Regions from separate parts of the Arthrobacter sp. Soil_C_49 genome, predicted to be linked through region 1. Evidence: riboswitches for the same ligand, from Rfam matches in the RefSeq annotation. Region 1 holds a riboswitch; each other region holds the start of a gene.
What was found. Region 1 has a riboswitch for thiamine pyrophosphate ahead of thiD (bifunctional hydroxymethylpyrimidine kinase/phosphomethylpyrimidine kinase). Riboswitches for the same ligand answer to the same signal wherever they lie in the genome.

Region 1 (4,497 bases):
GTGGTGATCTTGTCACCATCAACCAGGAGCAGCGCGGGCAGCTGAATGGTGCTGCCAGCCCCACCGGCGACGCGGTTCAGGGTAACGAAGTCTCCAACGGAAACCTTCTCTTGGCGGCCGCCTGCGCGGACAATCGCGTACACCACTTGGGAACTCACTTCTCTCGACGTTTATAACTAAATTTGCGTGCGGAACCGACTATCAAAAGCCTGGTTTCTCGCTGTGCCTCAACGCCGTGGGGTCGTAACCCAAGTGTTGGCGTAAGCACCGAAGATCTAGATTACGCTAATTTTGTCCTCGGCCGCAAATGAGGCTGGTTCCCGGCGGGTTGCTGTGATAGGTACCACAGTCCAGGTCCGGCGTCCGCACCCTGCCCCACAATAGTACCGGTCCGCCCGCCGGCATCCGCTCAGGAGTGCAGGCGCGGCGCGTCGAAGAAGTCCACTTCCAGCCGGCAGGACTGCTTGAACGCGGTAATCATGGCCTCCCTGTCCGCGGCGGAGGCTGTGCGCCCGGCCTCATCCACGATGGCAATGGCCCTGCGCGTGGCAGCGGCGAAGTCTTCATCGGCGTAGGTCCGCAGCCAGGCCGCGTACGGGTGCCCGGCGGGTTCGCCGGCGGCGAGGAACCGGGCGTGCAATGTTGCGCCCACCTCCGCGTAGAGCCAGAAGCAGGGCAGGACGGCGGCCGCCAGGACGGCATAGCTGCCCGACGCCGATGCTGCGGTCAGGTGGTCGACATAGGACTTTGTGACCGGGCCGAGTTGGGGCTGGATGGTGCGGGTGCTTAGCCAGGAGCGGTGCAGTTCCGACTCGACCTCCAGGCATTGGCTCGCTGATCCGGCCCAGAAGAGCTGTTCGGCCTCGGTCGGCGCCAGGGCACTCGCCCTGGCGAGCACGCGGGAATAGCCGTTGAGGTAGATGGCGTCCTGCGCAAGGTAGTACGCAAACTCTTTCTCCTGCAGGCTGCCTGAAGCCAGGTCACGGATGAAGTCCAGGGCGTAGATGTCCTCCAGGTCCGGCTGGGCCTCACTCCAGAGTTGGGCGGCGAAGCTGCCTTCGGGCTGGAGCCGCTGCAGGTGGTGGAAGTGGTGCACCGGGCCGTTGCCGGTTCCCACCTCCAGCGTGGCGGATGCCTCCAGTGCGCCTGCCAGCCAGGGCTTGACTTCGCGCAGGGATGCTTCCCAGTCCCCCAGCCGCGCCTGGGCAGTGGCCATCGCGGAGGACAGCGAACATCCGGTGCCGTGGCTGTTCCGGGTAGCCACGCGCTGCCCCGGCAACACCACCACTTCCCCGGACAGCAGGCCGGCAGTGTTTACCAGGGCATCGGGGCACTCGTGACTGTCCAGGTGGCCCCCTTTGACCAGCACGGTGGCGCCGGTAGCTGCGGAGAGGGCGCGTCCCTGCTCGAGTGCTCCTGCCCAGTCCTCCTGGACGTCGCCGCCCACCAGCCTGGCGAGCTCAACGAGGTTGGGGGTGACGAGGTGGGCCAGCGGCAGGAGCACGCGCAGGGCGGCTTCGGCGGACTCCTGCAGCAGCCGGTCACCGCTGGTGGCAACTATCACCGGGTCCAAGACCACGACGGCGGGACGCACCTTGCGGAGCCAGTCCCCTACCGTCTCGATCACCTCGGCGCTGCCGAGCATTCCGATCTTGACGGCATCGATGGCGATGTCATCACTGATGGCGTCCAGCTGCGCGGCCAGGAAATCGGCCGGCAGCACGTGGACGGACCGGACGCCCTGGGTGTTCTGGGCAGTGAGGGCCGTGATAGCGGCCATCCCGTAGCCGCCGAGTGCAGCGATGCTTTTGAGGTCGGCCTGGATCCCGGCGCCGCCGGATGGGTCGGAGCCCGCAATGGACAGCACCCGGGGTACGGGACGGCCTGGCGGGGTCGAGGCAGTGAACGTTGCGGGCGCGGTTGCCGGGGTGGCAGTGGGCATTGCAAGAGTCGCAGACAAGAGGACATCCCTTCGCCGGTGCTAGCCGGACAGGTTCAACGGGTGTGGATCTCAGCCGGCTCTCTGCGCGGCACCCCGTGTCGGTTCCCCAGCCTAGCTTTTTTGGCGGCCGCAGGCAGAAGGTGACACTTTGCGACCGGCCCCGCGGCCAGCCATGCCCCCGCCCCTGGATACGGTTCGGGAGCAGGTACAGGAATGCCCGGCCGGCCACTCTTGGTGGCCGGCCGGGCATTCCCGGTTATCGTCAGCGTTCCTTGACCTCTTAGAGCTCCGAGGCCGGAACCCCTACACCGAGGATGATGGGCGCCTCGGCTGTCTCGGCTGCCTTGGCTGCCGGCTGTTCGGCACCCGTGCTGCCGGTGCCTGCCTGCTCGGGAGCTTTGGCCTCATGGGAGTGGCCCGTGCTGGCTGCCGCAACGTCCTCGTGTTGCTGCACGGCGGTTTCGTTGGCAGCACCCTGCGCACGGCTGGCGCTGCGGTGGCGCCGGGGCCGGCGCTGCCGCGTCTGCTCCAGGGTGTGGTCGCTGTAGTCCTTCTCGGGGGCCGCAGCGCGCTGCGGGGCAGCCGTTGACTGCTGCACCGGCGCCGCGGGCTCCGCCTGGGGCGCCTGCTCAGGTTCCGCCTGCGCCTGCTGTCCTTCCGCGTCCGGCGCCGTTTCGGGTTCCGTTGCGGGCTGGCCGAGATGGGCGAACGCCTCGGCGAGCCGGTCCAGGGTCAGTGCCGGCCGCGGCTGCTGCTCCTCCGCGTGCTCCACAAACGGCAGCACGACCTTCTCGCCGCCGAAGGTCAGCACGGCCGCCGGCCGGGCATCGGCGTCGCGCTTTTCAGCTGCAGGGGCGGCAGGCTGCTCTCCGGCCGCCTGCTTGGCTGCGGCCACCTCGTCGTCATGCAGGTGCGCCGCGTGCGCAGCAGCGGCGATGTTGGCCAGGGCCAGCCTGGTGGCTTCAGCCTTGGCGTGACGTTCCGCATCCGAGGGGTCCGGGTGCACGGTGTGGATCTGCACGGCAGCAGCCGGCGCTGCTTCGGGCTGCTGGCCGCCGCGGCCCCGCCGCCGCTTGCGGTCCGGGCGGGCACCGGGCTGGTTGTTGTCCGGGCGCAGGCTGTCAGGGCGGTGGCCTTCGTTGCGCGCTTCCGGCCGGCTGTCCGCACGCTGGACGTGGTGCTCGGCGGCCACGATGTTGGCGCGCCGGTGCTCCACGGGGTCGTCGTGGGTGACCACGCCGCGGCCTGCGCAGGCTTCACACTGCTCGCCGAACACTTCGAGCAGGCCGGTGCCCATCCGCTTGCGGGTCATCTGGACCAGGCCAAGCGAAGTGACCTCGGCAACCTGGTGCTTGGTGCGGTCGCGTCCCAGGCATTCCACGAGCCGGCGCAGCACCAGGTCGCGGTTGGATTCGAGGACCATGTCAATGAAGTCGATGACGATGATGCCGCCGATATCGCGCAGCCGGAGCTGGCGGACCACTTCCTCGGCAGCCTCGAGGTTGTTTTTGGTCACCGTCTCTTCGAGGTTGCCGCCGCTGCCGGTGAATTTGCCGGTGTTGACGTCCACCACGGTCATGGCTTCGGTGCGGTCGATCACGAGCGAACCGCCCGAGGGCAGGAAGACCTTACGCTCCAGCGCTTTGTGGATCTGCTCGTCAATGCGCCAGGCCGCGAAGATGTCCTGGTCCTTGGTCCACTTCTCGAGGCGGCCCACCAGGTCCGGAGCAACATAGGTGACGTATGCCTCGATGGTGTCCCAGGCTTCCTCGCCGGAGACGATGAGCTTGGAGAAGTCCTCATTGAAGACGTCGCGGACCACCTTGATGGTGAGGTCCGGTTCGCCGTAGAGCAGCTCCGGGGCAAGGATCTTGGTGGATTTCGACTGGCTCTCGATGCCCTCCCACTGGGCGCGCAGCCGGTTGATGTCGTGCGTCAGCTCTTCCTCGGACGCGCCCTCGGCAGCGGTGCGGACAATAACGCCGGCGTGCTCGGGAAGGCGGTCCTTCAGGATGCGCTTGAGGCGGTTGCGTTCGACGTCGGGCAGCTTGCGGGAAATGCCGGTCATGGAGCCGCCGGGTACGTACACCAGGTAGCGGCCGGGCAGTGAGATCTGGCTGGTCAGGCGGGCGCCCTTGTGGCCCACGGGGTCCTTGGTCACCTGGACCAGGACCGTATCGCCGGACTTCAGCGCGTTTTCGATGCGGCGCTGCTTGCCCTCGAGGTTAACGGCTTCCCAGTTGACCTCGCCTGCGTACAGGACGGCGTTGCGGCCGCGTCCGATGTCCACGAAAGCAGCTTCCATGGACGGCAGCACGTTCTGGACCTTGCCCAGGTAGACGTTGCCGATCAGGGAGTCCTGCTGCGTCTTGGACACAAAGTGCTCGGCCAGGACGCCGTCTTCGAGGACGGCGATCTGGATTCTGTCATCGCGCTGGCGGACGATCATCTGCCGGTCCACGGATTCGCGGCGGGCCAGGAACTCGGCTTCGGTGATAACAGTGCGGCGGCGGCCGGTATCGCGGGACTCGCGCCGGCGCTGCTTCTTTGCCTCC
Region 2 (4,497 bases), on a different contig from region 1:
CGTATTCGTCGGCCTGGATTTCCACGAGGGCAGCCTTGGCCCTGCCGGTGAGGCGGGGGATGGCCCAGGTGTGCGGGTCCGCCTCCTTGAGCTGGTACATGGACTTGTGGATCAGGAATTCCTTGAGCTGGTCCAGCGTCGCCTTCTTGGCCACAAAACGGGAGACGCTGGGCCCGGTATCGGTGGCAGCGAGGCCGAACAGGATGTCCGCCACGGCATCGCTGGTCAGCTCCCCGGCAGGCGGAACATTGATCTCGCCGGCGGCGGAAGCCGCGGCAGCCCGGAGCTCCGCCTCAAACGGCCGCTCCATCAGGCGGCGGACCTGGATCAGTCCCGGTTCCCACTCCCACTCGTCGCTCACGCCCTCCAGCCCGGAATAGTGCAGTTCGTAGAGGCAGAAGAGGGCCGCCTGGACGTCGTCGTCGCCGATGATGTCCGAGGACACCGCCATGTGGGGTGTGACCAGCGAGTGCAGTTCATCCACGGCTGCGACTGCTTCGTCGGTGCCTGGTTCGTGCTTCAGGGCGCTGAACAGCGTGCTGCTGATGGGGCCTCGGGACTCCGGGATTTTCATGATGCTCCTTTGGGCGGGCGGCATTGCTGCGTCTTCGACAGCGGGCTTTGGTGGGCGTTCATGCATCCGTGTCCCTGTCCGGGTCACGGGACGGGCTGCCGGGGACGGTCCTGGGGGACAGCAGAATGGCAAGGGCGATCATGGCCAGGCCCAGGACCAGGTGCAGCCAGTTGTCCGCATTGTTTTCCGGGAGGAAGTTTGCCGGCAGGTCATCGGCGATCAACAGGCCATAGAGCCAAAGGAACAGATAGGCGACGCCCCCGTAGATGAGGAAATTCCGCCCCTGCCGGTGCGTCCTGGCCATCACCAGGCCGGCGATTCCGAACAGGGCGTGGACGGCATTGTGCAGGACGGACACCTGGAAGATTCCGAACAGCTCGGCTTCGGAGCCAGGGCCGGCAAAGCGGAGGGAACCGTAGTTGGCGGTGATGCCCGGAATGAATCCCAGGATTCCAAGCAGCAGGAAGACGGTGCCGCTGGCAAGGGTGGCCTTCTGCAGGCCCGTCCTCGCTTCGGTGGCGCGGGTGCTGACCGCCATAACCTGTACTCCTCTAAAGCCGGGAACAACATAGTAAGCATGATTACTAATAAAAGCTAAGTACGCTTCCTACCCGGCGTTCACGCCTCCGGGCTGTTCCAGGTATAGGGGTTGGTGTGGGTCCCGCCGTGCCGGCCCTGCTCATATCCCTGCTGCCAGGCTTTCCCGACGGCGGCCACTAGTTCGGCGAGCAGGGGATAGTAGGGGTGGTCCGGACCAATGTAGATCATCTCGTCTTCGGCTTTATCCACCGCCGCCCGCACCTGGTTTTCGTCGCCAGGACCGTTCATGGCACCCTCCTTGCCCCGACATTGTCCAGCTCAGAGAAGGCGTCAGTCGGCGCCCATCGAGCCGAGGACTTCGCGGAGGGCCTGGACCACCATGTTGTGGTCCTGCACCTGGGGAAGCCCCGAAACAGTCACGGTGGCCACCGCGCCCACCCCTGTGACGTAGACCGGGAAGGAACCCCCGTGCGCCGCGTACGTGGTCTGGTCGAACCAGCCCTGGTCCTCGATCCTGCCGCCGCGAAGCCGTCCGCGCAGCCCCACCAGCAGGGACGGGACCTCGTACCGGGCGGCGGTGCGCTGCTTGGCCCGGATCCAGAACTCGTTGTCCGGAGTGGCGCCCGGCAGGGCCACATGGAACAGGACCTGGTCACCCTTGGTGATGTCGATGGCGATGGGGAGCTGGTCCTCCTTGCCCAGTTCCACCAGCAGCAGCCCCAGGTTCAATGCGTCGTCCATCGAAAACCGGGGAAACTGGAGCTCCCGGATTTCGCCCTCAATCCGCGCGATGAGCGCCTGCAGGGAGCCCTCCGGCTGGGTGGCATCAGAATCGGGATCGAACTCAGTCATATCCGGCGCATTGGCAGTCATGGCCCACAATCTACCCCTCCTCCGGTGTAAACTGGACCACGCCCAGCAGGGCTATTTATCTACCCACAGAATCAATTAACGACAGGGGAGCGCCGCCGTCGGGCATCACTGGCAATGCCAGGATCCGCAGGTGGGCGCTGAGAGTGCGGACAGCCGCAGACCCTCGAACCTGATCCGGTTAGTACCGGCGCAAGGGAGTCGAGTTCTCGAAGTCCGGCAACGGCAGTCAGTGCCCTTGCCGCACTTTCCCCTCCTGTTCCTCAGGAGGATCGCATGGCAACAACAGCAGTAAAGAAGACCACCAGCAAGTCCTGGCGCGTCGTGGACATCGTAGTGGCGGCCCTGATCGCCATCGCCGGCGGCGTTATCTTCTGGGCCTGGTCCCAGGGAGCCGCGGCAGTCTCAGCCCCCATGAACGCCGTCTACCCGCCCCTGACCGGCCTGATCGCCGGCGGCTGGATGATCCCGGCGGTGCTGGGCATGCTCATCATCCGCAAGCCGGGCGCGGCGCTGTTCTGCGAAACCGTGGCCGCCACCGGCGAGCTGCTGATGGGCTCGCAGTACGGCGCCTCCGTGCTCTTTTCCGGCTTTGTCCAGGGCCTGGGCGCAGAAATCATCTTCGCCATCTTCGTGTACCGGAAGTTCAACCTGCCGGTGTCGCTGCTTGCCGGTGCCGGCGCCGGGCTGTTCTGCGGCCTGAACGACTCCTTCGCCCCGTGGGGCTGGAACATCGCCTACTCCGGCGGCGACAAACTGGCGTACATCATCTTCACAGCCGTCTCCGGCGCCATCATCGCCGGTACCCTGTCCTGGATCGCCACGCGCGGCCTGGCGAAGACCGGTGTCCTCAGCTCGTTCGCCTCGCGCAAGGCAGCAACGGAGCCCGCCTTCTCCTGATGAGCGCTCCCTCCCATCACGGCGTGCCGGTTGCGGTGCGTCCGGCGGCCGTCAGCGCCCGCGGTTGGGGCTGGCGGCATGCCGGACGTGCCAAGCCTGCGGTCCGTGCCCTTGACCTGGACATCCAGCCGGGGGAGCGGGTGCTCCTCCTCGGTCCGTCCGGGGCGGGCAAGTCCACCCTTCTCCATGCCTTGGCGGGCGTCCTGGGCGATGTTAACGACGACGGCGAGGCCTCCGAATCCGACGAGTCCGGTTCGCTGCTGGTTGACGGAGCCTACCCCCGTGAGCAGCGCGGCCGCGCCGGCCTGATGCAGCAGGACCCGGAGACGCAGGTGGTCCTCTCCCGGGTGGGTGACGACGTTGCCTTCGGCGCCGAGAACCTCGCCGTGCCCCGCGACGACATCTGGACCCGCGTGCACGAGGCGCTGGACGACGTCGGCCTGTCCCACCTGCCGCTGGACCATCCGACGTCGGCCCTGTCCGGCGGGCAGAAACAGCGGCTGGCGCTCGCCGGCATCCTTGCGATGCGGCCCGGGCTGATCCTCCTTGACGAACCGACAGCCAACCTTGACCCCGCGGGGGTGCTTGAGGTCCGCGACGCTGTGGCGCGCTGCCTGGACAAGACCGGGGCGACCCTGGTGGTGGTGGAGCACCGGGTGTCCGTGTGGAAGGACCTGGTGGACCGGATTGTGGTGCTGCAGCCCGGTTCGTCCACCGACCCCGCCGTGCTCCTGGACGGGCCGCCGGACCGCGTGCTCACCGAGGCCCGGAGCATGCTGATAGCGGCCGGAGTATGGGTTCCCGGTTACGTCCCGGAGACCCGGCAGCGTGCGGCCGTCCCGGCTTCGGGGACCGGCGATCTGCTGCTTGCCGCCGAGCAGCTGGCGGTCTCACGAGAACGTGCCCGCCGTAAGGGATTCCGAAAGCTGCCGCCGTTGCCGGTGCAGCAGGATATCAGCGCGCAGGTCCGCGCCGGGCAGGCGCTCGCCATCACGGGTCCCAACGGGGCAGGAAAATCGACTTTTGCCCTGACTCTTGCCGGTCTTTTGGAGCCCGTGGCCGGCAAGGTCTCCGCCACCCTGGCGCTTGGCCGGGGCGCCGGGATTGATCCTTACCAGTGGAAGGCGGAGCAGCTGATCGAGCGGGTGGGCACCGTATTCCAGGAGCCCGAGCACCAGTTCGTTACGGGCAAGGTGCTGGATGAACTCCTGTTTGGCCCGCGGCACCTCGGCCACGGGACGGAGCGTGTGGACGAACTGCTCGAACGTTTGCGGCTGACGGAGCTCGTGGACGCCAATCCGTACACTCTTTCGGGTGGCGAAAAGCGCCGGCTTTCCGTGGCCACGGTCCTGGCCGCGCATCCCCAGGTCCTGGTTTTGGACGAACCTACGTTCGGCCAGGACGCCAACACCTGGGCGGAGCTGGCCTCATTCCTGACCGAGCTCCTCGACGCCGGCACTGCCGTGGTGTCGGTGACCCATGATGCCGAGTTCACGGCAGCCCTGGGCGGAACAGAGCTGAGGATGGCTGCGGCGCAGGCGGTGGCGTCATGAGGCAGGAGCTGAACCTGCAGGGAAACCATGCCCTGTTGACCCGGGCCAACCCCCTGAGCA
Region 3 (4,497 bases), on a different contig from region 1:
ACGATCGCGTTGAACTCCTGGCCCACGTGGTTGACCAGCAGGGCCGCCTCCACGGTGTCCAGGGCCATTTTCTCCATCCGCGACGCGAGCTGGTCGGACCCGGCCATGATGTCGGGCAACGTTGGCAGGGCTTCGCGCGCCCAGCCGGGAACCTTGCCGCCATTGCTCAAGGCCTCGCAGATCACCAGGACAAAGCGGTCCACCAGGCGGCGCAAGGGGGCAGTGGTGTGCGCATAGGCTGCGCCGATGGCCGACTGGATGGCATCTTCGGGCACGGATCCATCAAAGGCCGTGTAGGAGGCACCGCGGAACAGCATGCCGGCGGAGTGCATGATGGCCAGCTGTCGGGGATCGGTGGGGTCCAGGCTCCGCAGGTACTCGCCGTAGCTGACTTCGCCGTCCCAGGGCTTGCCCAGGGCTTCGGTCTGCAGCCGGAAATGGTTCAGGGAGCGTTCATCGGGCGAGGGCATGGTGCGCAGGATGCCTACCTTCCCTGTCAGCATGAGGCGGGCGGCTGCCATCCCGGTCATCAGCGAGATCTGCGCGTTCCAGTCCTCCACGGGAAGCTGGGGAGCGGCAGCGATCCGGTAGCCGCCGTCGGGCAGTTGGACGATCTCCTGGTCTGGCATGTTCAGGCTGGCGCCGCCGCGGGCCCGCTCCAGCTCCACACGCTTGAGCCCCACCTCTTTGAGGAGCTGCAGCACCGGCGGGGCCGTTCCGGCGTCGAGTTCGGCCTGCGTGCCCTTGTAACTGAGCTTGGCCCGGCTGCGGATACGCGCCCGCCTGACAGCGACGGAGGTGACCTCGGCGGCGTTGTCCAGGCGGAAATCCCAGACAAATGCGGAACAGTCCTGGTCCGGAAGAAGGCTGCCGGCCTGCTCGCTGATGATTTCCGGATGCAGCGGGATCCGCCCGTCGGGGGCGTAGAACGTCTGCCCGCGACGGCGTGTTTCCGCATCCAATGGTCCGCCCGGGCTAACAAATGCGGGCACGTCGGCGATGGCGTAGAGCACGTGGTACCCGTCGCCGTCGCGCTCGATGAACAGTGCCTGGTCCAGGTCGGTGGAGGACGCGGGATCAATGGTAACGAACTCGACGGCGGTCAGGTCGTAGGCAGGCAGCTGCAGGGATTCCACGGCTGCTTTGGCATCAGCCACGGCATCGTCAGGGTAGGCGCCGGGCAGCTCCAGTTCGGTCCGCAGCGCACTGAGCGCCGCCTCGAGCGCGTTATTGTGCTCGTGGACGTTGGGAGCCAGCCGATGGTGTGACACGAAAATCAGCCTAACTCGAATTCCGGCGATAATGCAGGCACCCGGGCCGGGAAGGGCGCGGGGTAAAAGCACGGTTACGAGCGTCAGCGGGCCGGACCGCCGGCGGCCGGGGCAGCCTCAGGAACCGGGCGCATCCAAGGCCGCGAGGAGCGATGCGGCGGCGGCCGCAGGATCGTCGGCCTCCGTGATGGCCCGGACCACCACAATGCGCCGGGCGCCCGCCTCCACCACCTGCTCCACGTTGCTGTGGTCGATGCCGCCAATGGCAAACCAGGGGACACCGCCGTCGGCCTGTCCTTTCTGCCCCGCAGGGCCCGCAGCCGCGGCGGCGTACTTCACCAGCTCAAGTCCGACCGCGGCCCGCCCCGGTTTGGTGGGTGTGGCCCACACCGGACCCACGCAGAAGTAGTCCAACCCCGCGGGCCCGGCAGCAGCCGCGAGGGCGGCGTCCACCTGCTCTGGTGCATGGCTGGACAGTCCGATGGCCGCATTGCCGTTGAGCAGGGTGCGCGCGGTGGCCAGGGGGAGGTCCTTCTGGCCGATATGGAACACCGGCGCGCCGGACAGCACGGCGATATCGGCCCTGTCGTTGACGGCCCACAGCCGGCCGTGCCGCTCCGCGGTTTCCTTCAGCACAGCCAGGAGCTCCAGCTCCTCCGCGGCCTCGATGGTCTTGTCCCGGAGCTGGATGATGTCCACGCCACCGGCAAACGCGGCGTCCACGAACTGCCCGAAATCGCCGCGGTCCTTGCGGGCATCCGTGCAGAGGTACAGGTGCGCTGAGTTGAGGCCATTGCTGATTTTGGTGGTGCTGAGGACATCGGTGCCGGCGGCAGGAGTGTGGGACACATTCATGGGGGCAAGCCTAGTTCCTCTACACTTGCCTCGTACTGCGGGAGCCCGCGGCAGCTGTCATAAAGCGCCGGGCTGAGAGGGCGTCAGAGCCGACCGCTTGACCTGATCCGGCTAGTACCGGCGTAGGGAAGGAGACACATGCGCGCACCGTCGACCCCGGCCCCACCGCATAAACCGTCCATACCTTCGGGCATCATCCGGGCTGACGTCGCCGTGATCGGCGGCGGAGTGATCGGCCACGGCATCGCCTGGGAGGCGCAACGCTCGGGGCGCTCCGTGGTGCTCATCGACGACGCCCCGGGTACCGGCGCCAGCTGGGCCGCCGCCGGAATGCTCGCGCCCGTCAGCGAACTGCACTACCAGGAAGAAGAGCTCCTCGAGCTGATGCTGGACGCCTCGGCCCGGTGGCCCGCTTTTGTGGCCGGCCTCCGCGCAGCATCCGGTGCCGATCCTGGATACATCACGACGCCGACCCTCGCCGTGGGTGCCGACGCCGCCGACCGCCGCGCGCTGATGGACCTGCGCGCGGTGCAGCAGGCGAACGGACTCACCGTGGAACCGCTCACCGTCCGCGAAGCCCGCCGGCGGGAGCCACTGCTCAGCCCGGCCATCGCCTGTGCGCTGGACACCCCGGCCGATCACCAGGTGGATCCGCGGCTGCTGGTGGACTGCCTGCGGCGCGCGCTCGCCGGCCACGGCGTGGGAAGAACCAGGGGCGAAGGTGCCCGCAGCGGGTCCCGGCAGGATCACGCAGGAGTAGCCGGCGCCGTCGACGGTTACTCGGTGCCGGACAAAGCGGCAGCGCTGCTGTGGCAGGACGGCGCTGTTGCCGGCGTCCGGTTGGCCGGCGGCGGAACCGTCCAGGCCGCAGAGACCGTAGTGGCGAACGGGCTGCACGCGGCGGAACTGGGGTTCCTCCCGGAGGGCCTGCAGCTTCCGCTGCGGCCTGTTTACGGGGACATCCTGCGGCTCGCCGTGCCCCGGCATCTGCAACCGCTGGTGACCTCCACCGTCCGCGGACTGGTGCGCGGGGTCCCGGTGTATATCGTTCCCCGCCGGGACGGGACGGTGGTGATCGGGGCAACGCAGCGCGAAGACGCGCCCTCTACCCCCGGCGCCGTTTCCGCCGGTGGCGTCTACCAGCTGCTCCGCGACGCGCAGGTGCTGCTTCCCGCCGTCGCCGAACTCGAGCTGCTCGAATGCACCGCCCGGGCCCGGCCCGGAACGCCGGACAATGCGCCGCTGCTGGGCCGGGTGCCCGCAACGGAAGGCGCGGGCCAGTCCGGCGGACACCTTCCCGGGCTCATCATCGCTACCGGGTTCTTCAGGCACGGCGTCCACCTGACGCCGGCCGCCGCCGCCATCTGCCGGGACCTCCTGGACGGCCGCGAAGATCCCCGCTGGGCGCCCTTTAGCCCCGCCCGATTCAACGAAACTCCTGCCCCAGCCGCAACCACCCCTACCCAACCGGCCGCCTGAGCCACCTACCGCCCACAAAGGAAACAGCATGAACATCACCTTGAACGGAACCCGGCACCCCGTGCCGGACGGTGCTTCCATCGCGCAGCTCGTCAGCCAGGTCACAGGAAGGCCCCTCGGGGCTGACGGCCAGGCCACCGACGGGCAGAAGCTCGGCGTGGCCGTGGCACACAACGCGCAGGTAGTGCCGCGGAGCCAGTGGTTTGCCACCGCGCTCGCGGACGGCGACGAGGTTGAACTCGTCACGGCTGTGCAGGGAGGCTGACCCATGAGCGAAACCATCACCGCTGCGTCCTCCTCCGCGCTCCAGGACCCGCTGGTCATCGACGGCGTGGAACTGTCCTCCCGGCTGATTATGGGCACCGGCGGCGCACCCAGCCTGGACGGCCTCGGCGCAGCACTCCTCGCTTCCGGCACCAGCCTGACCACGGTGGCCATGCGCCGCTACTCGACGGCGGAAACAGGCACGCTGTTCCAGCTGCTGCTGGACCATGGCATCCGGGTGCTGCCCAACACCGCCGGCTGCTTCACTGCCCGGGACGCCGTGCTGACGGCAGAACTGGCCCGTGAGGCGCTGGAAACGGACTGGGTGAAGCTGGAAGTCATCGCCGACGAACAGACCCTCCTGCCGGACGCCGTCGAACTGGTGGACGCCACCGAGCAGCTCGTCAACAGGGGCTTCAAGGTGTTCGCCTACACCAACGACGATCCTGTCCTGGCCCTCCGGCTCGAAAACCTCGGGGCCACGGCCGTGATGCCGCTCGGATCACCCATCGGCACCGGCCTGGGCATCCTGAATCCGCACAACATTGAACTGATTGTGTCCCGGGCCTCGGTTCCTGTGGTGCTGGACGCAGGCATCGGGACCGCCTCGGACGCGGCCCTCGCCATG

Region 2: it holds a riboswitch for thiamine pyrophosphate, as region 1 does, so the genes downstream of both, AC3A4Z_RS20675 (ECF transporter S component) here and thiD (bifunctional hydroxymethylpyrimidine kinase/phosphomethylpyrimidine kinase) in region 1, are expected to answer to the same signal.
Region 3: it holds a riboswitch for thiamine pyrophosphate, as region 1 does, so the genes downstream of both, AC3A4Z_RS05455 (FAD-dependent oxidoreductase) here and thiD (bifunctional hydroxymethylpyrimidine kinase/phosphomethylpyrimidine kinase) in region 1, are expected to answer to the same signal.

The regions. Positions count from the first base shown of each region.
Region 1 covers NZ_JBDGJZ010000005.1:51,236-55,732, forward strand. The annotation lists gene rplU (50S ribosomal protein L21) at 1-146, opposite strand, end outside; gene thiD (bifunctional hydroxymethylpyrimidine kinase/phosphomethylpyrimidine kinase) at 410-1,942, opposite strand; TPP riboswitch at 1,951-2,048, opposite strand; gene AC3A4Z_RS10155 (Rne/Rng family ribonuclease) at 2,223-4,497, opposite strand, start outside.
Region 2 covers NZ_JBDGJZ010000017.1:101,566-106,062, forward strand. The annotation lists gene AC3A4Z_RS20655 (iron-containing redox enzyme family protein) at 1-574, opposite strand, end outside; gene AC3A4Z_RS20660 (DUF4383 domain-containing protein) at 633-1,112, opposite strand; gene AC3A4Z_RS20665 (hypothetical protein) at 1,193-1,402, opposite strand; gene AC3A4Z_RS20670 (heme-degrading domain-containing protein) at 1,445-1,987, opposite strand; TPP riboswitch at 2,061-2,201, shown strand; gene AC3A4Z_RS20675 (ECF transporter S component) at 2,261-2,884, shown strand; gene AC3A4Z_RS20680 (ABC transporter ATP-binding protein) at 2,884-4,437, shown strand; gene AC3A4Z_RS20685 (energy-coupling factor transporter transmembrane component T family protein) at 4,434-4,497, shown strand, end outside.
Region 3 covers NZ_JBDGJZ010000002.1:441,378-445,874, forward strand. The annotation lists gene AC3A4Z_RS05445 (RNB domain-containing ribonuclease) at 1-1,271, opposite strand, end outside; gene thiE (thiamine phosphate synthase) at 1,389-2,126, opposite strand; TPP riboswitch at 2,154-2,272, shown strand; gene AC3A4Z_RS05455 (FAD-dependent oxidoreductase) at 2,265-3,605, shown strand; gene thiS (sulfur carrier protein ThiS) at 3,634-3,870, shown strand; gene AC3A4Z_RS05465 (thiazole synthase) at 3,874-4,497, shown strand, end outside.